2 regions of the Phosphitispora fastidiosa genome follow, and region 1 is predicted to be linked to the other one. Evidence: riboswitches for the same ligand, from Rfam matches in the RefSeq annotation. Region 1 holds a riboswitch; the other holds the start of a gene.

Region 1 (11,485 bases):
TTTGTTCTCACCTCTACCGGAATACCCTTTTTCATGGTGATATTATTCGGGCTGTAGCTGCTCGTAGTCAGGTCCAGAGAGACAATCTGGGGCCGCCGCGCTGTTCTGCAAGAGGAGCGGGCTCCGGTGGGGCAGAGCCAACCACTGCAGAAGCAATCCAGACCGCCAGGACAGACAGTGTTATACCTCCATTTTTCTAGTGATATGTGTATGTGAAGCCCTACTATGCCGCACAATAAAGGTAGACAAACTAAATGCGATGCAGTATAGTAGTTGTAAACAAAGTTCTACTACGAAGTATAGTAGCAGATGGCAAAAAAAACTGAGCCTGTAATGAGGGTTAAGATTAGGGGGTGGTACGCTTATTACGCTGTCTTTCACGTGAAATCTGCTATTTGCTAATGTTGCAAGCTAAATAAAACAAGCCCTGAAATAAGGGCTCTGTATAAAAAAACGGGGGGTTAAAAAATGGGTAAGATTCATGAAAGCATCACCGAACTGGTTGGGAGCACACCATTGGTGAGGCTGCAAAAACTGAATGACACCGGGGCCGATATTCTGGTTAAGCTGGAATCCTTCAATCCGGGTGGAAGTGTCAAGGATCGTATCAGTCTTAATATGGTCGTCCAGGCGGAACGGGAAGGCAGAATTGGCAGTAATACCGTAATTATCGAACCAACCAGCGGGAACACCGGAATTGGGCTGGCAATCATTGCTGCTGCCAGAGGGTACAAACTGATATTGACCATGCCGGATACCATGAGTGTGGAAAGAAGGAGCCTGCTCAAGGCATATGGCGCAGAGCTTGTGTTAACTCCGGGGGCGGAGGGTATGAAGGGTGCCGTCAGCAAAGCCCTCGAATTATCAGGAGAATACCCGGATTCCTTTGTGCCACAGCAATTTGAGAACCCGGCCAATCCTGAAATCCACAGCAGTACAACTGCCAGGGAAATCTGGGAAGACACTGATGGAAATATTGATATACTTGTCGCTGGGGTTGGTACAGGGGGGACAGTTACCGGAGTTGGTCAAAAACTTAAGGAACTGAATCCCGAGGTACAGATAATTGCAGTTGAACCTGCAAATTCTCCCGTGCTGTCCGGCGGCGCTCCAGGACCCCATAAAATTCAGGGTATCGGGGCCGGTTTTGTGCCAGGAGTGTTAAACAGGGAGGTTATTGATGAAATCATCACTGTTACAGATGACGATGCCATGGATTTAGCCAGAAAAGCAGCCTCCGGCGAAGGAATGCTGGTGGGGATATCAAGCGGTGCGGCCCTTTACGCTGGGCTTAAAGTTGGCAGTCGCCCGGAAAACAAGGGTAAAAGAGTCGTCATAGTTTTTCCCGATACCGGCGAACGATACCTTTCCACAGCGCTGTTTGCAAACGTTTAACCTTATAAAAATGACTGTTTTTGGTTGACAAAATCTACTACGCATGATAGTATGTATAAAAATATAATAATAGAAATCTTATCAAGAGCGGCGGAGGGACAGGCCCAATGATGCCCGGCAACAGCCGAATCCCTGGGAGGGATTTTTGGAAATGTGCCAATTCCTGCAGGAGTTTTCTGAAAGATAAGAGAGGATTATGGGATTGTCCCAAAGGCTGCCTCCTCTCTGCCTTGGGACGGTCCCAATTTTATTTAAAAAACGGCCTGAGGGAATTTAACATTGATGATGGAGTCAAACTAGTACAGTATACGGAAAAGAACGGAGGCAATGTAAATGGTGGGTAAAGATTCGAAAAATGATGCTGCAGACGTTACCTGCCTCATTGGGAACACCCCGCTCTACAGGTTTAGAAAAACTATTCCTGATGGAGCGGCTGCGGTCATGGCCAAAATGGAAATGTATAACCCCGGCGGCAGTATCAAGGACCGGATAGCCCTGCAAATGGTAGAAGAGGCAGAAAAGAATGGCAGCATCAGATCAGGCAGTGTTATCGTTGAGGCCACCAGTGGCAACACGGGCATTGGTCTGGCTATTGTAGCCGCATCCAGGGGCTACCGGTTGATCCTGGTGATGCCGGAATCGATTGGCAAGGAATACAGGACCGTACTCCGCATGTATGGGGCAGAGGTAGTTGCCACACCGGAAGATGAAGGGATGACGGGCGCTGTAAATAAGGCTGAGGAAATTCTCAGCCAAAATCCTCACTACTACATGCCGAGACAGTTTCAGAACCCTTCCAATCCTGAGGTCCATCGGAGGACAACCGGCAGGGAAATCCTCAGTCAGATGGAGGGAAAAATAGATGCCTTTGTTGCTGGAATCGGGACCGGAGGAACCATCACCGGGGTTGGGGAAGTCCTTAAACAGGAGATACCCGGTGTCCGGGTGATCGGTGTTGAACCTGCCGAGTGTGCGGTCCTTTCCGGAGGCAAACCCGGCAGCCACAGGATACATGGGATTGGCGCCGGATTTGTCCCGGAAACGCTGAATCTTGCTGTTTTAGATGAAGTTATTACGGTGACCGAATATGATGCTGTGATGACTTCTATGGCCCTTGCCAGGGCAGAAGGAGTCTTGGCAGGTTACTCTTCAGGAGCCGCTGTTTATGCCGCTGCCCGGGTGGCCAGGGAACTCGGACCGGGCAAACGGGTTGTTACGATTTTGCCTGATTCAGGAGAAAAATACCTTAGTATGGCCCCTTATTTTCGCTTTGACTTGGCTAAAAACGGCATGAATTAATTAGGAGGAATGTTGATGTGAAAGCAAATGAAAAACTTAAACCGGAAACCCTGGCGCTTCATGGAGGGCAGCGGCCTGACCCCGCTACGGGCTCCAGGGCGGTTCCCATTTACCAAACAAGTTCTTATGTTTTTGAAGATACTGCTCATGCAGCGCGGCTTTTCGACCTTGAAGAACCGGGTAATATCTATACAAGGATGATGAATCCCACCACAGATGTGTTGGAGCAGAGGGTCGCCGCTCTTGAAGGAGGGGTTGGGGGTCTGGCCACAGCGTCGGGACAGGCAGCTATAACGCTGGCGCTGCTTGCCCTGGCCCATGCAGGAGATGAAATCGTTTCATCTGCCAGCCTTTATGGAGGGACATACAACCTGTTCTGCCATACTTTCAAAACGATGGGGATAAAGGTTGTTTTTGTGGACCCGGCTGATCCGGAAAATTTCCGTAAAGCCATTACCTCCAGGACAAAGGCTGTATATGCTGAAACAATTGGAAATCCCAAACTGGATACCCTTGATATTGAAAATGTAGCTGCCATTGCCCATGAACGTGGGGTGCCGCTGGTTATTGACAATACATTGCCATCACCTTATCTGGTGAATCCTGCCGCCCATGGGGCAGACATTATTATTCACTCTGCTACCAAGTTTATCGGCGGACATGGCACATCTTTAGGGGGCATCATCGTGGATTCGGGAAACTTCAACTGGGAGGGCGGGAAATACCCCCAGTTCACCACGCCTGACCCCACATATCACGGAATTAATTTTGTGGCAGCTGTAGGAAAAGCCGCATATATTACCAAGGTTCGGGTCCAGCTTTTAAGGGATATAGGGCCTGCCCTGAGTCCGTTTAATGCGTTTCTGTTGCTCCAGGGACTGGAGACGCTTCATCTGAGGATGGAGCGCCACAGTCAAAATGCTATTGAGGTGGCCAGGTATCTTTCCCGGCATCCTAAGGTTGGCTGGGTAAAATATCCCGGACTGGAAGAAGACCCTGCTCATGACCTGGCCAGGAAATACCACAGAAAAGAGCTATATGGGGCAATTGTAGGTTTTGGCGTTAAGGGCGGTCTGGAAGAGGGCAGAAAGTTCATCGAAAACCTGGAACTGCTTTCACATCTGGCCAATGTCGGGGATGCCAAATCTCTTGTCATCCACCCGGCATCAACCACCCATCGTCAGCTTAGTCCTGAGGAACAGCAGGCGTCTGGGGTGACCCCTGACTTTATCCGGCTTTCGGTGGGGCTGGAGAATATCGGGGACATTATTGCAGATATTGACAAGGCCCTGGAGGTGGTCTGAAATGCCGATAAAAATCCCGGATAACCTTCCGGCGGCCAAAATACTGGCCGGGGAAAATATTTTTGTCATGGATGAGACCAGGGCTTTTCATCAGGACATCCGGCCTTTAAGAATCCTGCTCCTGAACCTGATGCCTGCCAAGATTGTCACAGAAACACAAATCCTTAGGCTGCTGGGGAATACCCCGCTGCAGCTGGAGGTGGTATTCCTGCACCCCGGCACCTATATGTCCCGAAACACCCCGAGAGACCACCTGGTTGCATTTTATAAGACGTTTGATGAAATAAGGTATGCCAAATTTGACGGGATGATTATTACCGGGGCTCCTGTTGAGCAGCTCGAATTCTCTGAGGTAGCCTATTGGGAGGAACTGAAGAAAATCATGGATTGGTCACTCAGGAATGTTTACGCGGTGCTTTACCTGTGCTGGGGCGCTCAGGCCGGACTTTATCACCATTTCAGGGTATCCAAGCACAGACTGCAGGAAAAGATTTTTGGCGTTTTCCCCCATACGGTGAACCAGAAAAATCATAAGCTTCTGAAGGGCTTTGATGATATCTTTTATGCTCCTCATTCAAGGCATACGGAAAATCGCCGTGAAGACATTGCAAAAGTTTCCGGCCTGGAAATCCTTGCCGAGTCTGACGAGGCGGGGGTCTACCTGGCAGCCTCAGAGGACGGCAGGCACGTATTTGTTACCGGACACTCTGAGTATGAACCACTGACCCTTAAGGCAGAGTATGAACGGGATATCGGTAAGGGACTGGAGATTGGCCTGCCGAACAATTATTTTCCCGGGAATGATCCGGCAAAAGCGCCCGTGGTAAACTGGAGGGGGCATGCCAATCTTTTGTTTGCCAACTGGATAAATTATTTCGTCTATCAGGAAACTCCCTTTAATCTTAATGAAATCGTCTGAAAAGGCCATATACCGACTTAGAAACCAGAATAATACTATTGACCATAGTAGCGGGAGATAGTAGAATTAATTAAGTACTAATAGTAGTAGTAGTAGTAATTCCCAGCAATAATTATATTGTTCATAGAAGGATAAAACACGCGTATAACGTGTTTTGCGAAGGGAGCGAGTGCAGGATGTTTCTGTCAAAGTTTATTTCTGACTTCAAGCCGCATAAGCTGGGGCTGAAAAAGGTGCTTGGCGACCTGGAGGCTGAAGTTATGAAGATTATGTGGCAAAAGGAAAAGGCTACGGTCAGGGAGGTTCATGAACATTTGTTTTTAACCAGGGAACTTGCTTATACTACGGTAATGACCATTATGAGCCGCCTTGCCGACAAGAAGCTCTTGAACAAAGAACCAAAAGGCAATGCCTTTGTTTACAGCCCTGCTGTGTCAGAGGCGCAGTTTGCCAGCATGGTTGCCGGTGAAGTCCTTGACGGGCTGATGGAGGATTTTGCTGAGCCGGCTCTTTCCCACATGGTAGACAGGTTGACTGAAGGGAACCCTGGCAGATTAGACGAATTAGAGAAACGTATAAAGGAGCTTAGGACAAAGGGGGATGGTTAGTATGTTTTACACTATGCTGGTTAAGAGCTATGTACACCCCTTTATCCTTTATGTATTGTTTGGGACCCTGGCAGGTTATTTGGCAGTACTGCTTTTGCTGCGGCTGCCGCTGTTTAAGGACACCCGGTCGAGGGCGGTACTCTTCGGTATCCCCCTGGTTGTTCCGGTTGCTGCCTATGTATTCAGGGGACCGCTCCGGCTTGACAGGTGTGCCGTATACGGCCACAGCATCGGGCAGATCGATAGCTGGCTCTGTTTTGCAGGGAATATCCTGGCTGTTATCCTAACCCCGTTATTTTTCGCGTCGGTGATTTTTGCTGCTGCCAGAATTATTCTCAGTATTTATGCGTCACGCAGTTATGTAAAGAAATATGGGTATGCATCAGATGCAGACCGGCCCCAACTGTTTGCGGCACTGAAAATACTCTGTCTTAAAGCAGAAATGAAAGTTCCCAGGGTCATTGTTACCCGGGACATTTTTGCCAGGGCGTTTACCATGGGATTTCGTTCCCCGGTTCTCGTTCTTTCTGAAGGACTGCTTAGCGGTCTGGATGAAGACGAGTTAGAGACTGTCATGGCACACGAATTGGGGCACATAGTGAGGGGTGATTCCCTCTTAAACAGGATACTCCTTTTCCTGAAAGATATCATGTTTTTCGTGCCCCTGGCAAACATGGTTTTCCGCAATTATTCGGCAGAAAAGGAAAAGGCTTCTGATGATTTTGCCGTAAGGCTGACAGGAAAACCAATGGCATTTGCCCAAGCTCTGATAAAGGTATGGAAAATGTCAAGACACAGTATTGTTGACGAACTCCTGCCATATCCCAGTCTGGCCGGAAACGGCGGGGTCCTGGAAAAACGGGTGGAAAGGCTCCTTGAAGGAGAACACAAAATTATTGGCAGCATTTGGTTTACAGCTGCAGCAGCTATGGTTATAACAGGTTTATCAGTATTTGTCCTTCAGTGGGTTTGCTGATACATTCCGGTCTCCTGTGTGTTATGAATTGCAGGAGACCGTTTAATCTGGAATAAAGTACTATTATATGTAGTAGAAATATTTTCTTCGCGAAGCCTATTGACCAAACACAGCGGAGAAGGTATTATAATAGAGACTACTACAAGGCATAGTAGAATAATGTCAAGGGATCGTTGCCGAGAATAATATTATTTTTGGAGGGGATGTAAATGTCAAGAGAATCCAAGAAAAAAAAATTTGCAGATCAAAAGAAGCCGCGCAGAGGGACATATTTTTTGATAGGATTAGCGGCGGCAGCAGTTATTGCAGGTGGAGCCCTGATGCTTTTTGGGAAATCAGGAAGTGAAGGTCTTACTAATGTGGGCGCCGTAAACTATGGCAGCGCTGCCGTTGATTTCAGCGCCGTTGAGGCTGAGGACTCGGGTAATAAGATTGTGTTGAACTTAGATGAAATTAAGAATAAGAAGAGCCTGACATTTGATGTCCAGGGAGTCGATTTCACCCTGAATAACGGCACCGCCTTTGACTATCTGCCTCTGCTGGCATATGTTTCCGATAAGGGAAATATCGTTGTGGCTGCCAGTCTTTGTGAACCCTGCAGTGGTGTCGCCTTCCACATTGAGGGTGACCAACTGGTCTGCAATGCCTGTGGGACACGCTGGTCCCTGGATGGTTTAAAGGGTATTTCCGGCGGCTGTACCACTTATCCCCCGGAGATGATTGATTACAACATTGAAGGGGATAAGCTGATTATTGACAGGGCGGCACTGGAAAATTGGCAGCCAAGGGCTGTGTAACTCGATGGCTCATTGGGATATTCCGCGGTCATTTCCGGAGCCAACCAACTTCGAAAAACAAAAAAGAAAAAAGGAAAAGTCAATGGCGCAAAAATCTGAACATACAGGCTCTACTCTAGGAGCTATAAAGGAGTTCGTGAGGAGGTTATAAGGATGGAAAAAATGGACGGCACGGAAAACCTGACAACTGTGGACAGCACAAAAAATGAAACTGCTGTAAATGATACTGTACTCCGGCTTCAGCAGGAGACGGAAAAAGTCCGCCGGCGGGACTGGTTGATTAAGGCCCTTGGCGGAGTATTTGTGGCCCTGATGCTGGGACTTGGAATTGTGACTTATGTGTATGGTGAACCTGGTCCGGAAACAGCGTTTTTGGGCGGTGGAGATGGTTCCAACAGCAGTAGTTATTCCGGTGTATCCCTGGCAGCCGCTGCAGGTTCCGGAGGCAGCTGCTGTGTGACCCCGGGCAGTGGCGGGGGTGGCTGCGGGATGGCCGGCGGCGCTGTTGGGGATGCCTCAGCCAGCGGAAGCGGGGAAGCCCTTAATGATGAACTGAAGGGACTTGCTATGGATAAATATAAAGAAGAAACCGGTAAAGACGGCGCTGAGGCAAAAGTGACCAACTTCGGCTGCCATCTTCAGGTGGACATTCTTGACGAAAGCGGGGCCACGGTACGCAGTTACGGTTATCAGGGCGGCCCTTTATACGTAATCAGTTAAAGGCGGTGCACAAGTAGTGAAGCTGCATAATATCGCATTAAACAATATCAGGCGCAGGAAGGCCAAGCTGGCCTTCCTGGTAGCCGGTATGGTGATTGGTATTGCCACAATCGTGGTCCTGTTTACCGTGACCGGGGCTATGGAAAAGGAAATATCGGATAAGTTTGACCAAATTGGGTCAAATATGACAATTGTGCCCCGGACAGAGGCTCTGAGTACTTCATATGAAGGAATCAGCGCCTCCGATATTGCCGGCGGGGTCAGGCAGATGACCATGGAAGATGTGGCCAGGATAGGCACTATCAAGAATAAGGAGAATATCGCAGTTGTATCTCCTAAGCTCCTGGAAACACTGCAGGTTGATGATAAGAACATGACGGTAATGGGTGTGCGGTTTGCGGAGGAACTGAAGATGAAGCGCTGGTGGGAGTTGGACGGCAGAGCGCCGGGTACTCCTGACGAGGTCCTGCTGGGTTTCCGGGCAGCAGAACGGTTGGGTAAGAGGCCCGGGGAGACGGTTGTTATAAACGGGGCTGACTACAAGGTCAGCGGGATAATCAGGGAAACAGGCAGTCAGGAGGATTCAATTGTCCTGGCGGACCTGCGCAGCCTGCAGCAGCTTTCCGGCAAGACGGGGGCGGTCAGTTTCATTGAGGTTGCGGCGCTGTGCTATACCTGTCCAATTGAGGAAATAACCGCACAGATTTCGGAAAAACTGCCCGGGACTAAAGTCAGCGCTATCAGGGAAGTCGTCCAGGCGCGCCAGGACTTTGTGGACCGTTTCTCTCAGCTTGGCATATCAGTATCTGTAATTGTCCTGGTAATAGGTTCACTTGTAGTACTGACTACCATGATGTCGGCGGTTAACGAACGCACCAGGGAGATTGGTATTTTTCGGGCCATAGGCTTCAGAAAGAGCCATGTCATTGGGATTATCCTTATGGAAGCAGGTTTTATCAGCATTATTGGCGGTTTGCTGGGATACCTGGCCGGAATGGCAGGGGCAAGAGTGGCGGCGCCGCTAATCGCCAAAATGGAGGTTGCGGTTCCATGGGATCTCCAGATCGGGCTTATGGCTATGGGGGTAGCTGTCATTATGGGCCTGGCCGCAGGTCTGCTTCCTGCCTTCAGGGCAGCACGACAGGACCCTGTTGAGGCCCTGCGTTTTATTTAGGTAAGGGGGAGTTTGGGATGGACTTGATTAAAGTGGACAATGTAACAAAGGTTTTCAAAGGCGGGGAAGGTAACGTGACTGCACTCGGAGGAGTGAGTTTTATAGTCCCCGAAGGGGATTTTGTTGCCCTGATGGGTCCTTCGGGTTCCGGCAAGAGTACTCTCCTGACCATGCTTGGGGCGATGAACCCTCCAACCTCGGGCATTGTTGATATAGACGGAATCGATATCTACAGCCTGACAGCTGAGAAACGGGCTGATTTCCGGAGTGAGTACCTGGGGTTTGTGTTTCAGCAGTTTCAGCTGATCCCATACCTTACAGCATTGGAAAATGTAATGCTGCCACTGGCGATAACCGGAAAATCCAACCGGGAACAGGTCAGGATGGCTAAAGAAGTCCTGGAGAAGGTGGGGCTTGAGGGCAAGGAAAACAGGCTGCCCAATCAGATGTCCGGTGGTGAACAGGAGAGAGTGGCCATCGCCAGGGCCATTGTCAATGAACCTCCCATCCTGTTTGCCGATGAGCCGACAGGCGCTCTTGATTCCAAGAACAGTGAAGAAATTATGAACCTGTTTAAATACCTGAACCGGGAAGGTCAGACCATCATAATGGTGACACATAACGAGGAATTTCTGACCCATGTAAAACGGACCATCTTTATCAGAGACGGGGTGCTTGATCAATCCAGGCATCCGGGCAGCAGAATTGCAGTATAGGAGGCAGGCAGATGCAGTTAAAAGATATAGCCCTGAAAAACCTGCAGCGCCGCAAAACAAAGCTGTTATTTATGGTATTCGGGATATTTTTCGGTATTGCCACAATAGTGACTCTTTTCACACTTACAGGGGCCATGGAACAAAGTGTGAACCGGAAAATCAGTGAAACAGGTATCACAATAGCGGTGTCACCGGAAACTGAATCGGCTTCATTTTCAGTTGGTGGTATTCCGGTGGTGTCAGGTGTTTCATATAATGTAACAGACCTTCCTGCAGATACACCTGAGGTAATCCGTTCCGTAACTGATGCTGAAAAGATCAGGGTAATTGCCCCAAAGGTAATGGGGATGGCGGTCACGGAAGGCGCTAAGGTTTTACTGGTAGGGGTGGATTTTGACAGTGAACTTAAGATAAAGCCCTGGTGGGATTTGGACGGCAGCTTGCCTGACCGGGAAGGGCAGGCTCTGATTGGCGCCAGGGTTGCCGGCAAATACAGGACTTCCCTGGGCAGCGCTATAAATGTCAATGGCCAAAAGCTGACTGTAACCGGTATCCTTAAGGAAACCGGGGAAGAGGAGGATGGCATAGTTTTTACCGGCATAGCCACTGCCCGGGAGGCTCTGCAAAAGCCTGACGGGTACAGTTTTATTGAGGTTACTACCCCTAGGGATGAGGCTCTGGCTGTAAGGGTTTCCGGGGAACTCTCCGAAAAACTTCCCGATACCAGGGTAAGGATTGTCAAAGAGGCATCTGAAGCCAGAATGGAGCTTGTGGAAAGGTTTAGCAGTTTTTCTCTGGTGGTCTCTCTGGTGATGGCCCTGATAGCTGTTCTGATAATAGCTTCAACAACCACCGCGTCTGTGAATGAAAGGACCAGGGAAATAGGGATACTGCGTGCCATAGGTTTCCGGAAGGCGCATATTACCAAAATAATACTGCTGGAGGCAGGGATTATCACCGGTATTAGCGCTGCAGCCGGCTACTTTGCCGGTATGGGTGCGGCCTGGCTTACTGCCCCTCTGTTTGCGGATTTCCAACTGAGCATTTCATGGAACCCGCTGCTGGGCGCCGCTGTCCTGACAGGTGCGGTGGCAGCAGGACTTTTGGCCAGTCTCTATCCGGCATCAAGGGCAGCCAAACTGGATCCGGCAGAGGCCCTGAGGTTCATATAGATTGACAAAGAATGTTCAGACAGAGTGACAAATAAATGTTCGTTTTATGAGCCCGTTTGGAACAGATATAATTTACTACAAACCGTGGCTGTACTTCATTATTATCCAGACAATTGGAATGGCTGTCTTTATCATTGGTATGGCTGACAACCTGAACTTTTATTTCAGCGGAAAGGCCCGGTTGTTTCGGAATAACCCCAGCCTTGGGGCGATGATAAAGGTGTTTTTTAATGAGGTCCTGCTGCAGAGACAGCTTTTTGCCCGGGGCTTTTTCAGGTGGCTGAACCATATTCTGATATTCTGGGGCTTCATAGGATTGCTGAGTCTTTCGACAATAGGAGTATTGCTCAAAATGGTCCCCGGTGATTCGGCATTTTTCGAGTTTTTTACGATGGGATCCGGATA
Region 2 (11,485 bases), on a different contig from region 1:
ACCCATCGGGGGAACCAACCGGGATGCCTTTACCCTGAAGGCTGAACTGATAGAAATGAAGGAAAAGCCATCTCTTCCAATGGGTGAAGTCGGGAAAAATGTTTTTGGCGATTATGCCGAAGAAAATGAACTTCAGATGCACTATCGGGGCATAGCTGCCCTGGGGAGGCAGGATGTGCCGCCAGATTCGATTTTGCCTCTGTGTCCGCAGAAAAAAATCCATATAGATGTAATTGGAGCAACCAGTGACCATACTGTTCTGGATTTCGGCGAGGATACCAGGACTTTTGCTGTTGGCAGCGAGGTCAGGTTTAACCTGGATTATCCTGGACTGCTTGCAGCTATGACTTCACCGTATATAAACAAAGAATATATTGAATGAGATTTTGAGAATCAAGTGAAAAAATTAATTAAAGGGGAAGAAAAAGTCATGACTGTTGAAATTATCGGGGCACCTGTGGACCTGGGAGCCAACAGGAGAGGAACGGATATGGGGCCCAGCGCTGTCCGGTATGCGGGACTCAGCAGGGCGCTGCAGGAAATGGGTCTTGAGGTTATTGATAAAGGCAACATTGATGTTCCTGTACCTGAAAGTATTAAGATTGCTAACCCGGAACTTATGTTTATTGATGAAATAGCGAAGGTTTGTGAAAAATTGGCTGAAGCGGTAGGGAGAGTGATCGGCAGAGGTAATTTTCCGCTTGTACTGGGAGGAGATCACAGTATTGCTATGGGGACACTTGGAGGGGTCAGCAAAGAGTTAAAGGATCCGGGCTTAATATGGTTTGATGCCCATGGTGATTTCAATACCCTGTCAACCAGTGAAACCGGCAATATTCACGGGATGTCTCTGGCGGCAGTTACAGGACACGGCAATCCCAAGCTTGTTAACATCGGCGGTATTTCGCCAAAGATAAGAGAAGAAAAAACAATATTAATTGGAATCAGAGACCTTGATATTGAGGAAAAGCAACAGCTCAGGGAGTCTAAAATCACGGTTTTCAGCATGAAGAAAGTAGACGAAATGGGAATGGCAGAGGTAGTTAAGGAAGCGCTGCTTATAGCGGGACGCGGCGGTGACGGTATTCATGTCAGCTTTGACCTTGATGTGGTGGAACCGGCAGTAGCGTCAGGAGTCGGCACACCGGTTACAGGGGGCCTTAATTACCGGGAGGCACACCTGGCCCTGGAGCTTATTGCTGAGACCAAAATGCTCCGGTCACTGGAAGTGTGTGAGGTAAATCCCATTATGGACAGTGGAGGGAACAGGACTGCCAGATTGGCGGTTGAACTGGTGACATCTGCATTGGGTAAGCGGATTTTCTATTGAAAGGAAAAAATATATGAAAAAAACTTAATAATAAAAAATAAATGGAAAAAATAAAAGAAAAAAAAGGGAACTAACAAAGAAACGCGAAATATAGAAAACAATGTCGAAAGGAAGGGGGTTTCGGTTATAAAACAATAAATGCTTTTGGTTTAATAAATGAATGAGTACCTTCAGAGTACCTATAGGGGGAGTAGGGGAATGAAATTAAAACTAGTACAGAAAATTACCTCGGGATATGTTTTAATTGTTCTTTTCCTGGCAGTTGTAGGTTTTTTTGGCATCAGAGGCATGAACACTATCGAAGGACAGTACATCGAAGTTGACCGGCACAGGTCACTGGGTACTCATATTTGGGAGCTGTCTAATAATTATAACGGGCAGTTTGCCCATGCATTCCTGTACCTGGTCAATAAAGAAAAGGCGGCAAAAGATGAGTTTTATGTACTTGAAGAAGAAATTGAGGAGATTATACAGCTGCTAGACAGTACAGACTTAGATGAAGATGAGAGACAGGTTGTTTCTGAAATAAAGGCGCTTGATGAGGAATTTTGTAGTACCATTATCGAAGTATTTCAATTGGTTGACAGCGGAAACAATGATGGCGCTTATGCAAATATGAAAAAAGTTGAAAGTGCAATAGAACAGATAGATAACAAAATACATGAATGGGACAATATTAACGATCAGGAAGTGGCCGAACATGTGAAGGCGGCTGAAGAGGGCAGCCATTCGGCAATGTTGGTCAATTACATAATCATAGCGGCTGCCGCAGTTCTGGGTTTAACAATCGGAATTGTCCTGAGCAGGGGGATTTCCAGACCTGTCGCGGGCCTTACGGCTGCTGCTTCCCAGATTGCCGACGGTGATTTGAGTATAGACCTGCCACGTGTTAAGACTGGGGATGAAATTGAAACACTGGCCGGCGCTTTTAAAACAATGGTGGGCAATCTAAGGGACGTAATATCAAAAACGACCGAGTCCGCTCAAAATGTTGCCGCTACGAGTGAAGAGCTCTCGGTAAATTCCGGTGAGGCTTCAAAAGTGACACAGCAGGTGGCCGGTGCGATTCAGGAGGTTGCCAGAGGAGCTTCTGAGCAGACAGGCTTTGTGTCTGATTCAATGGGTATAATAAGCCAGGTGAGCCAGGCCATTGAGCAGATAGCTTCAGGGGCTCAGGACCAGACAAACCACATCACCACAACTGCAGAAATGGTGGCTCAAATGGTCGGGTCCATCCATGAGGTTTCTTCCAGCGCTCAGAGAGTAACCGAGTCTGCGGCGAAAACGAAACAGGCTGCCGATAAGGGTGAGAATGCTGTAGAATTTACAATTCAGGGCATGGATGGGATTAAGCACAAGGTTTTTGACTCTGCCAATAAGATAAAGGAACTGGGGGAACACTCACAGCATATAGGAGAAATAATCCAGGTTATTGATGAAATTGCTGAACAGACCAACCTTCTTGCTTTGAATGCGGCTATTGAAGCAGCCCGGGCCGGAGAACACGGCAAGGGGTTTGCGGTGGTGGCAGATGAGGTAAGGAAGCTAGCGGAACGGAGTGGTAAGGCGACCAAAGAAATAGCCGAACTTATCACAAATATCCAGCGACTGACAGAAGCTGCAGTGATATCGATGGAAGAGGGTACCGGGGAAGTTGAAAAAGGAACCGGGCTGGCTCTTGATGCCGGTAATGCCCTCAAAGAGATATTGATAACCGTTGCTGATACCTATACACAGGTGCAAAATATCTCCGCAGCTGCACAACAGATTTCGGGAAACAGTCAGGAGGTTGTCAGAGCTATAGATAATGTCAGCGCCATTACTGAGGAAAACACTGCTGCCACACAGCAACTGACGGCATCCAGTGCAGAGGTTAACAGGTCTATGGCAGGAGTCGCCTCAATTACCGAAGAAACATCGGCTGCAGCTGAAGAGGTTTCCGCTTCCACAGAGCAGTTGACGGCTTCAATCGAAGAGATTTCAGCAGCGTCAGATAACCTTGCCGGAATGGCTGAGGAACTCCGGGAAGTAGTAGCCAGGTTCAGACTGTAAAGACCTTGTGACCTGGTTTGGCCCTGCGGAAAATCAAGTGGTTATTTATCGCCTGGTTTACGGCTTCAAGGCTGTCCTTGTACTTCATATATACACTAAAACAGCGGTCGACATATTCCTCAAAGGGTTTCAGGGAACTTGCCAGGGCGCAGTAAGTATCCATTCCCCGCTCAGTAAGTTTGAGGGGTTCCTTGGCAAGCATTTTCCCTATCAGCAGTTCTTCAATAATTGACTGGAGAGTAGGACTGTAAGCCCCTTTTTTGCCCCGGACAAAGTCATAGAACCCGATATTATGGTGTTCCAGGGATTCGGCAGAGGCCAGGAAAAGAAAATTATGCAGCACTCTCAGGGAATGTATTTCAAATTGAGTTATCAGGCGCATGGCCAGGATGTGCTGGGCTGTAAAACTAAACATATTGGTATTCTCCTTTATGCTTTAATTCTATAATAACCGGGCCCATGTTGAAAGTATTAAATAAAAATAGATTGACAATAAGACCAAAAGTTGTTACGATAGTTTCAGTTATATTATTAACAATTGTATACAAAGTACTCTTATCCAGAGAGGTGGAGGGACTGGCCCAATGAAACCCGGCAACCATTTCACATTATTGTGAGAAAGGTGCCAATTCCTGCAGAAGAGTTTTCTTCTGGCAGATAAGAGGGGGATATATGCTTTTTTGTGTAAAAACCTCTCCTATGCCGGAAGAGGTTTTTTTATTTTGCTGCCGGCAGAAATGCCAGGCATAAGTGGGGAGGATGTACACGTGGGTGTGAAGAAAACCTATGCGGAGATTAACGAAAAAATCAAATCAGGAAAAGTTGTTGTGGTAACGGCAGAGGAAATTATCGGCATGGTTGCCGAAAAAGGGGTGGAAGCCGTTGCCAGGGAAGTTGATGTTGTGACAACGGGTACTTTTGGACCGATGTGCTCATCAGGAGCGTTTTTTAACTTCGGACACTCCAAACCCAGGATTAAAATGCACCGGGTCTGGATGAACGGTATTCCGGCTTATACCGGTGTTGCCGCAGTTGATGCCTACCTGGGCGTGAACGAGCTGCCGGACCATGACCCCCTTAATTCGAATCATCCCGGTGATTTCAGATATGGCGGGGGGCATGTAATTGAAGACCTGCTGGCAGGAAAAGCAATCAAATTTGAAGCAACCGGATATGGTACGGATTGTTATCCGCGCCGCAAGATAGAGACATATTTAACACTTGATGATATTAACGAAGCTTTTCTGTTTAACCCGCGCAATGCCTATCAGAATTATAACATTGCTATAAATGTTTCTGAGAAAACAATTTACACCTATATGGGTACTCTTAAACCACGGATGGGTAATGCCCATTATTGCAGTGCCGGCCAGTTGAGCCCGCTGCTTAATGACCCGTATTATAAGACAATTGGTATTGGAACCAGGATATTTCTGGGCGGCGGTATTGGGTATGTGTCCTGGAATGGCACTCAGCACAGCCCGTGTGGAGCCAGGGGTGAAAACGGGGTTCCCATGGGAGGTTCGGGAACAATGGCTGTTGTGGGTGACCTGAAGCAGATGAAGCCTGAATGGCTGAGAGGCACCAGCTTCAGGGGCTATGGTTCCACCATGACGGTGGGTATAGGAATCCCGATCCCGATACTTAATGAAGAAATGGTAAGGTATGTTTCTGTTAAAGATGAGGACATATATGCTCCTGTAGTTGACTATAGTTATGACTATCCCAACTGTACAGGCAAAACCCTGGCTTCTGTATCTTATGCCCAGTTAAAATCAGGAGTTATTGAGGTGAACGGCAAAGAGGTGACCACAGCCCCTCTGTCAAGTTATGTGAAGGCTAAGGAAATTGCTGAAACATTGAAACAATGGATTGTCAAAGGGGACTTTTTGTTGGGCGAACCCGTTCAGACACTGCCTTCAGCAGATTCGGGAATTACGGGTAAAAGCCTTATAGAAAAGTCTGCCCCCTAAATTTGAATCTGAAAGGAGTAATAATATGTCTCCAAAGAAAATTGTTCTCAAATTTCCTTCAGGAATAGTGGAAAAACCTCTGATATATCACCTGGTCAAGGATTATGACCTGATGGTAAATATTCTTAAAGCAAACGTAAATCCCAGCAAAGAGGGTTCTATGGTCATGGAACTGAGCGGGGATTCACCCAACTATGACAAGGGGCTGGATTTCCTGCGCCGTCAGGGGGTTATTGTAGATCACCTCAGTGAGGGTATTGTCAGGAATATCGACAAGTGCACTCACTGCGGGGCCTGTACCAGTATCTGCCCTTCGGGAGCCCTGTATATTTCCCGGCCTTCCATGGAAGTAATATTTGATGACGAAAAGTGTGTTATCTGCGGGGTTTGCTTAAAAACCTGCCCGGTTAAAGCCCTGGAGCCAAGTGTAAATGGCAGTAACGGAAAACAGTAAACAGGAGCCAAACATATGTATGTGAACAGGGACTACAGGAATACTCTGACAAATCAGGATCTGAAAAGCTTCCGGGTTACGGTAAAGGAGACTGACCTGTATATCAGTGTAGATGAGCCAAGTTATGGTTCCCAATTGGAAAAGAAGACAGAAAACCTGGTTCTGGCATTACGATATGACCTGGAAGAATATATAGCTGCAGACCCGGTGTTTAAAACAACTCTCAGGCCCCATGCGCTTGCGCCGGGGGCCCCTTTGCTTGCCAGGGCCATGGCGGATGCAGCCCGGGTGGCGGGTGTCGGGCCGATGTCTGCCGTAGCCGGCGCCTTTGCTGAGGCTGTGGGCAGGGAACTGCTCAAAACCTGCAGTGAGGTAATCGTGGAAAACGGCGGCGATATTTTCATGGCAGCTGCCCGAAAAAGGCTGGTGGCCGTTTTTGCCGGAAAATCTCCTTTTACCGGTCGTCTTGCCATTGAAATATCACCTGAGAAGACTCCCTTGGGAATCTGTACTTCATCCGGGACAGTGGGGCCATCTCTAAGCATGGGCGCTGCAGATGCGGTTATTGTTATTTCAGCATCAGCCCCTCTGGCAGATGCTGCTGCTTCAGCGGCCGGGAATGCAGTCAAAGATAAAAAGGAAGTCAAAAAGGGTGTTGAAGCTGCCCGCAAAATCCCCGGAGTCCTGGGAGCCGTGGCCATCAAGGATGACAAAATGGCGGCCTGGGGTGATGTTGATATTGTACCTCTCAATTCCCCCGGGCAGAATCCCGGGTGATTGTTGACACATCTGATTGACGGTGCTAAAATTATAACGTTATATTCGAGGGGAGGTATTTGATTATGTCAGGCCATTCCAAATGGGCTAATATAAAACATAGAAAGGGCAGGCAGGATGCCAAAAAGGCCAAGATATATACCAAAATTGGCAAGGAAATTGTTATCGCAGTCAAGCAGGGCGGCAGTGACCCTGATGTCAATGCCCGCCTGAAGATGGCTATCCAGAAGGCCAGGGCCAACAATATGCCGATGGATAATATTACCAGAAATATTCAGAAGGCTTCCGGAGAATTGGAAGGCGTCAATTACGAGGAATTTCCCTATGAAGGCTATGGTCCCGGCGGCGCTGCTGTTATGCTCGACATAATGACAGACAACCGGAACAGGACAGCCGGCGAGGTCAGGCATCTGTTTTCCAAGTATGGCGGTAACCTGGGCGAATCGGGATGTGTAGCCTGGATGTTTGACAAAAAGGGACTCATTATGATTGATAAAGAGGATTTGAAAGCTGACCCGGATGATGTAATGATGACAGCTCTGGAGGCAGGAGCGGAGGACATGAAAGATGAAGGTGACAGTATTGAGGTCACCTGTGCACCGGAAGAATTCGAGGCCGTTGAGACTGCTTTGCGTGAGGCCGGTTTTCCTGTCACTGTGGCGGAAATAACCATGGTCCCGCAGACCACAGTGGCTCTTGAGGGCAGTGAGGCCGAAAAGATGCTGAAGCTTATGGATGCCCTTGAGGACCATGACGATGTGCAGAATGTGTATTCCAATTTTGATATTGATGATGAAATGATGGAATAACCATAAAAATTTAATATGCATGTATAAACCCTCCTTAAAATGGAAATAACTAGTAATTAATTAGACCCATTGAAAGGAGGGTTAACTATGTTTCGCAGAAAAAAAGAAAGCAAACTCATGTATGTTGGTATTGCCATAATTTTTTTGGCGTGTTTTGCTTCAGCATATGGCATTTACAGTAAAAACGGGACAATGTACCGACCGGGAACCACCGCTTCCGGAAACACCAAAGAAGTCAGGCCGGCAATAGGAAAAGACACCCTGATTTTTGAAGAGATCAGATATACCTGTGGGGACAGGGCCACTACCAGAATTCCGACAACTTCGGACCTGATAGGAATGGAGTTTGCCGCACTGGTTAGTGAATATCCGTCTGAAGAGGGATGGAGTATTGATGACACCAAGGAAAACACCCTCATCCTGGCCCGTAATGAAAACAGGGTTTGTCTTTACCACAGGGACTACCGGCATCTGGGCATCAGTGACGGATTTCTGGCGGTATATGAAGGGCCGCTGGGCTGTAATCACAAAGTCCTGCTGAGGGAAAATATCGGGGTGGAGAACCTGCCCCCGGAGCTGCAGAATGAACTGGTAATGGCTACTGCTTATGAAAACCAGACCCAGGATACCCAAGGATTACTAAAGTCATTATATGAATTTGAAACCGAAGAAAAGCTTAATTCGGCTCTGGAGAATTTCGACGAATTTAAACAATAGAGCTGACTGCCGGGCGGTTAATGGTTGAAAAATGACCATTAACCGTTTTTAGTTTACATATTTTAGAATGAGGGGCCCAGGCAGGATAAGTTCAGGTGAATGTCGAAATGTTTCGGAATGGAAAGGGGCTGAAGTATCAATGCTGGTTCTGGGAATAGACCCCGGTTCTGCAATTACAGGTTACGGAATCGTGAAACAGACCGGAAACAGGCTGGAGGCCGTGGATTACGGTTGTATCCGGACTTCTCCCGACCTGTCGCTGGAATTAAGGCTGCAAAAGATATATAAAGGGATAAAAGAGCTTATAGATACATACAGCCCGGAACATTTTGCGATAGAGGAGCTTTTTTTCAATAAAAATGTCCGCACTGCCCTGACGGTGGGTCACGCCAGGGGTGTGATCATGCTTGCGGGAGCGGACGGCGGCCTTCCGGCTCATGAATATACGCCTTTGCAGGTGAAACAGGCGGTGGTAGGTTTCGGCCGGGCAGAGAAAATTCAGGTTCAGCATATGGTGAAAACCATTTTGAACCTGCCGGACATTCCCAGGCCTGATGATGTCGCTGATGCTTTGGCTGTGGCCATTTGTCACACCCATTACTATAAAATGGCTAAAATTATCGGAGGTAATAAATGATATCATTCTTAAGAGGAAGAGCGGTAAATACCGGAACAGACCATGTGGTCATTGATGTCGGCGGAATCGGGTACAAGGTCTTTGTCCCCACCACAGTTATCGGTAAGGCAGCTGACCCGCAGCAGGATATAACCCTGCATACATACCTCCATGTCAGGGAAGACGCGATGCAGTTATTCGGATTTATGGCAGAAAGTGACCGCGGTATATTTGAACTGCTTCTTCAGGTGTCCGGGATCGGGCCTAAGGTGGCTTTGGCGGTTTTATCGGCGACCACTGTGCCTGCATTGGTCCAGGCCGTTATCAATGAGCAGGTCAATGTGCTGACACAGATTCCGGGTGTGGGCAAAAAAATGGCGCAGCGGGTGATTGTCGAACTAAAGGATAAGTTCGCTAAAATAGACATTGGCGGTGAGAGCGGGCTAACAGAATTTGTTCCGGGCCCGGAGGATAATGCGGGAGATGCCCTGCAGGCCCTGGCCGCACTTGGGTATAACCCTGCTGAGGCTAAAAAGGCGTTGGCTAAAGTGGTGGCCGGCAATAAGGATCTGGCTCTGGAAGAAACCGTCAGGCTGGCTCTTAAGGAATTGGGGCGGTGAGACAGGAGTTAGGAGACAGGAGGCAGGAGTCAGGAGGCAGGGAAGCCAATTTTGTTGTGGAGGTTTAGATGGAGGAAGAACGTATTGTTTCATCAGGTGTCAAGGAAGAGGATATGGAAATAGAATATAGCCTGAGACCGCGCAGGTTATCAGAGTACATTGGACAGTCCAAAATAAAGGAGAACCTTTCTGTTTTTATAGAAGCTGCCCAGGGGCGGGGAGATTCCCTGGACCATGTGCTCCTGTTTGGACCGCCCGGTCTTGGCAAAACAACACTTGCCCATATTATTGCCAATGAGATGGGTGTCAGTGTCAGGATAACCTCAGGCCCGGCGATAGAGCGGCCCGGAGACCTGGCCGCCATACTTACCAACCTCTCCAATGGGGATGTGTTGTTTATTGATGAGATACACCGTTTAAACCGCAGTGTGGAAGAAGTGCTTTATCCGGCTATGGAAGATTATGCTTTGGATATAATAATAGGCAAGGGGCCCAGCGCCAGGTCCCTCAGGATAGATCTGCCCAGCTTTACCCTGATTGGGGCCACTACCCGGGCCGGTCTGTTGACATCGCCGTTAAGGGACCGTTTTGGTGTCATCAGCCGGTTGGAATTTTATGACACCACTGAACTGACTGAAATAGTGGTTAGAGCAGCCAGGATTCTTGGAGTGGAAATTGACAGTGAGGGGGCCGTGGAAGTTGCCACACGTTCCCGGGGGACCCCCAGGGTGGCCAACCGGCTGTTGAAGCGGGTCCGTGATTATGCCCAGGTCCGGGCAGATGGCCGGATTACCCTTGAGGTGGCCCGGCAGGCCCTGACCATGCTGGAGGTTGACCGGCTCGGGCTTGACAACACCGACCGCAGGCTCCTGTCGACAATGATCTGCAAATTCGGCGGCGGGCCGGTGGGGCTGGATACCCTCAGTGCGGCAACAGGAGAAGAGTCAGACACAATTGAGGATGTTTATGAACCTTACCTTTTGCAGCTTGGTTTTATTAACCGTACACCCAGGGGCAGAGTGGTTACTGTTGCGGCTTATGAGCATATGGGGATAGCCCCCGGTGACAAACCGGATCAGCAAAACCTGTGGAAATAGACAAAGGAGTTGGCTTATGGGAGAGTTTGGTTCCTTAGGGAAAATGATTATGTTGTTTGGCGTCATCCTGCTGGCGCTGGGGTTTTTAATTGCGTTTGGAGGCAAGATATTGCCTATTGGCAGGCTGCCGGGCGATATCTTTGTACGGAAAGGTAACTTTACCTTTTATTTTCCTTTGGTTACCAGTATAATCTTAAGCATAGTACTAACGATTTTGTTGAATATTTTGTTCAGAAAATAAATTTTTGACCCTTAGAAAACAATAACTGTTTTCGAACAATATTATTAATGGAGGAGGTGTAAACCGCCATGGGGTTTCTCTTCCAGAAAAGAACTTCACAAGGGGAAGCTGAAGACTGCGGAACGCTGGTCCTGGAGGTACAAAAGGGAAACGGCATGGCGCGGGAACGGCTGCTCCGAAGTTACACCCCTTTTATTCTAAAGACCGTATCAAAGGTAAGCGGACGATATGTCCGTATGGGAGAAGACGATGAGGTCAGTGTCGGTCTGATGGCTTTTAATGAAGCCATGGACTGTTTTGACACAACCAAAAACATTTCATTTATCAGCTTTGCTGAAACTGTTATTAAAAGAAGGCTGATAGATTACTTCAGAAAAGAATCGACTGTCAGCAAAAGGACAGTACCAATGTCCAGTTTCGAGCAGGCAGATGATGATAACGTCGAGGGTATCCATTATTATCTGGAAGCCAAACAGTCGATAGAAGAGCACCAGGCCCAAAATATTGCCGCTGACCGAAAAGAAGAAATAATTATTTTCACCAAAAAATTGGCGGATTTTGGCATTAGTTTTCAGGAATTGGTCCAGGTATCTCCTAAACATGAGGATGCCCGCATCAGAGCCATGGAAGTGGCCGGAATAATTGCAAATAATGCCGATTTGGCTGCACACCTGTTAAGCAAAAGAGAACTGCCCCTGAAGCAGTTGGAAAAATCAGTTGATATCAGCCGCAAAACATTGGAAAGACAGCGAAAGTATATTATCGCCATTACGCTGATTCTGATGAATGACTTTGAATA

The links. A riboswitch is a leader RNA that binds a small molecule or an ion and turns the genes downstream of it on or off. The one in region 1 is predicted to bind S-adenosylmethionine.
Region 2: linked by a shared signal. The riboswitch ahead of Ga0451573_RS13805 (homocysteine biosynthesis protein) and the one ahead of cysK (cysteine synthase A) in region 1 are both predicted to bind S-adenosylmethionine.

The regions. Positions count from the first base shown of each region.
Region 1 is NZ_JAHHUL010000002.1:140,222-151,706, reverse strand. It holds gene Ga0451573_RS03105 (cupredoxin domain-containing protein) at 1-236, opposite strand, end outside; gene cysK (cysteine synthase A) at 469-1,395, shown strand; SAM riboswitch class I at 1,471-1,585, shown strand; gene cysK (cysteine synthase A) at 1,729-2,694, shown strand; gene Ga0451573_RS03090 (homocysteine synthase) at 2,712-3,998, shown strand; gene metA (homoserine O-acetyltransferase MetA) at 4,000-4,917, shown strand; gene Ga0451573_RS03080 (BlaI/MecI/CopY family transcriptional regulator) at 5,094-5,525, shown strand; gene Ga0451573_RS03075 (M56 family metallopeptidase) at 5,527-6,501, shown strand; gene Ga0451573_RS03070 (Fe-S-containing protein) at 6,711-7,298, shown strand; gene Ga0451573_RS03065 (hypothetical protein) at 7,452-8,018, shown strand; gene Ga0451573_RS03060 (ABC transporter permease) at 8,035-9,192, shown strand; gene Ga0451573_RS03055 (ABC transporter ATP-binding protein) at 9,210-9,908, shown strand; gene Ga0451573_RS03050 (ABC transporter permease) at 9,920-11,080, shown strand; gene Ga0451573_RS03045 (respiratory nitrate reductase subunit gamma) at 11,127-11,485, shown strand, end outside.
Region 2 is NZ_JAHHUL010000016.1:1,917-13,401, forward strand. It holds gene Ga0451573_RS13785 (alanine/ornithine racemase family PLP-dependent enzyme) at 1-382, shown strand, start outside; gene rocF (arginase) at 431-1,330, shown strand; partial or broken gene Ga0451573_RS13795 (methyl-accepting chemotaxis protein) at 1,544-3,094, shown strand; gene Ga0451573_RS13800 (hypothetical protein) at 3,372-3,797, opposite strand; SAM riboswitch class I at 3,935-4,046, shown strand; gene Ga0451573_RS13805 (homocysteine biosynthesis protein) at 4,150-5,355, shown strand; gene Ga0451573_RS13810 (NIL domain-containing protein) at 5,381-5,809, shown strand; gene Ga0451573_RS13815 (UPF0280 family protein) at 5,825-6,586, shown strand; gene Ga0451573_RS13820 (YebC/PmpR family DNA-binding transcriptional regulator) at 6,652-7,395, shown strand; gene Ga0451573_RS13825 (hypothetical protein) at 7,483-8,112, shown strand; gene ruvC (crossover junction endodeoxyribonuclease RuvC) at 8,252-8,749, shown strand; gene ruvA (Holliday junction branch migration protein RuvA) at 8,746-9,348, shown strand; gene ruvB (Holliday junction branch migration DNA helicase RuvB) at 9,417-10,445, shown strand; gene Ga0451573_RS13845 (DUF2905 domain-containing protein) at 10,462-10,686, shown strand; gene sigI (RNA polymerase sigma factor SigI) at 10,755-11,485, shown strand, end outside.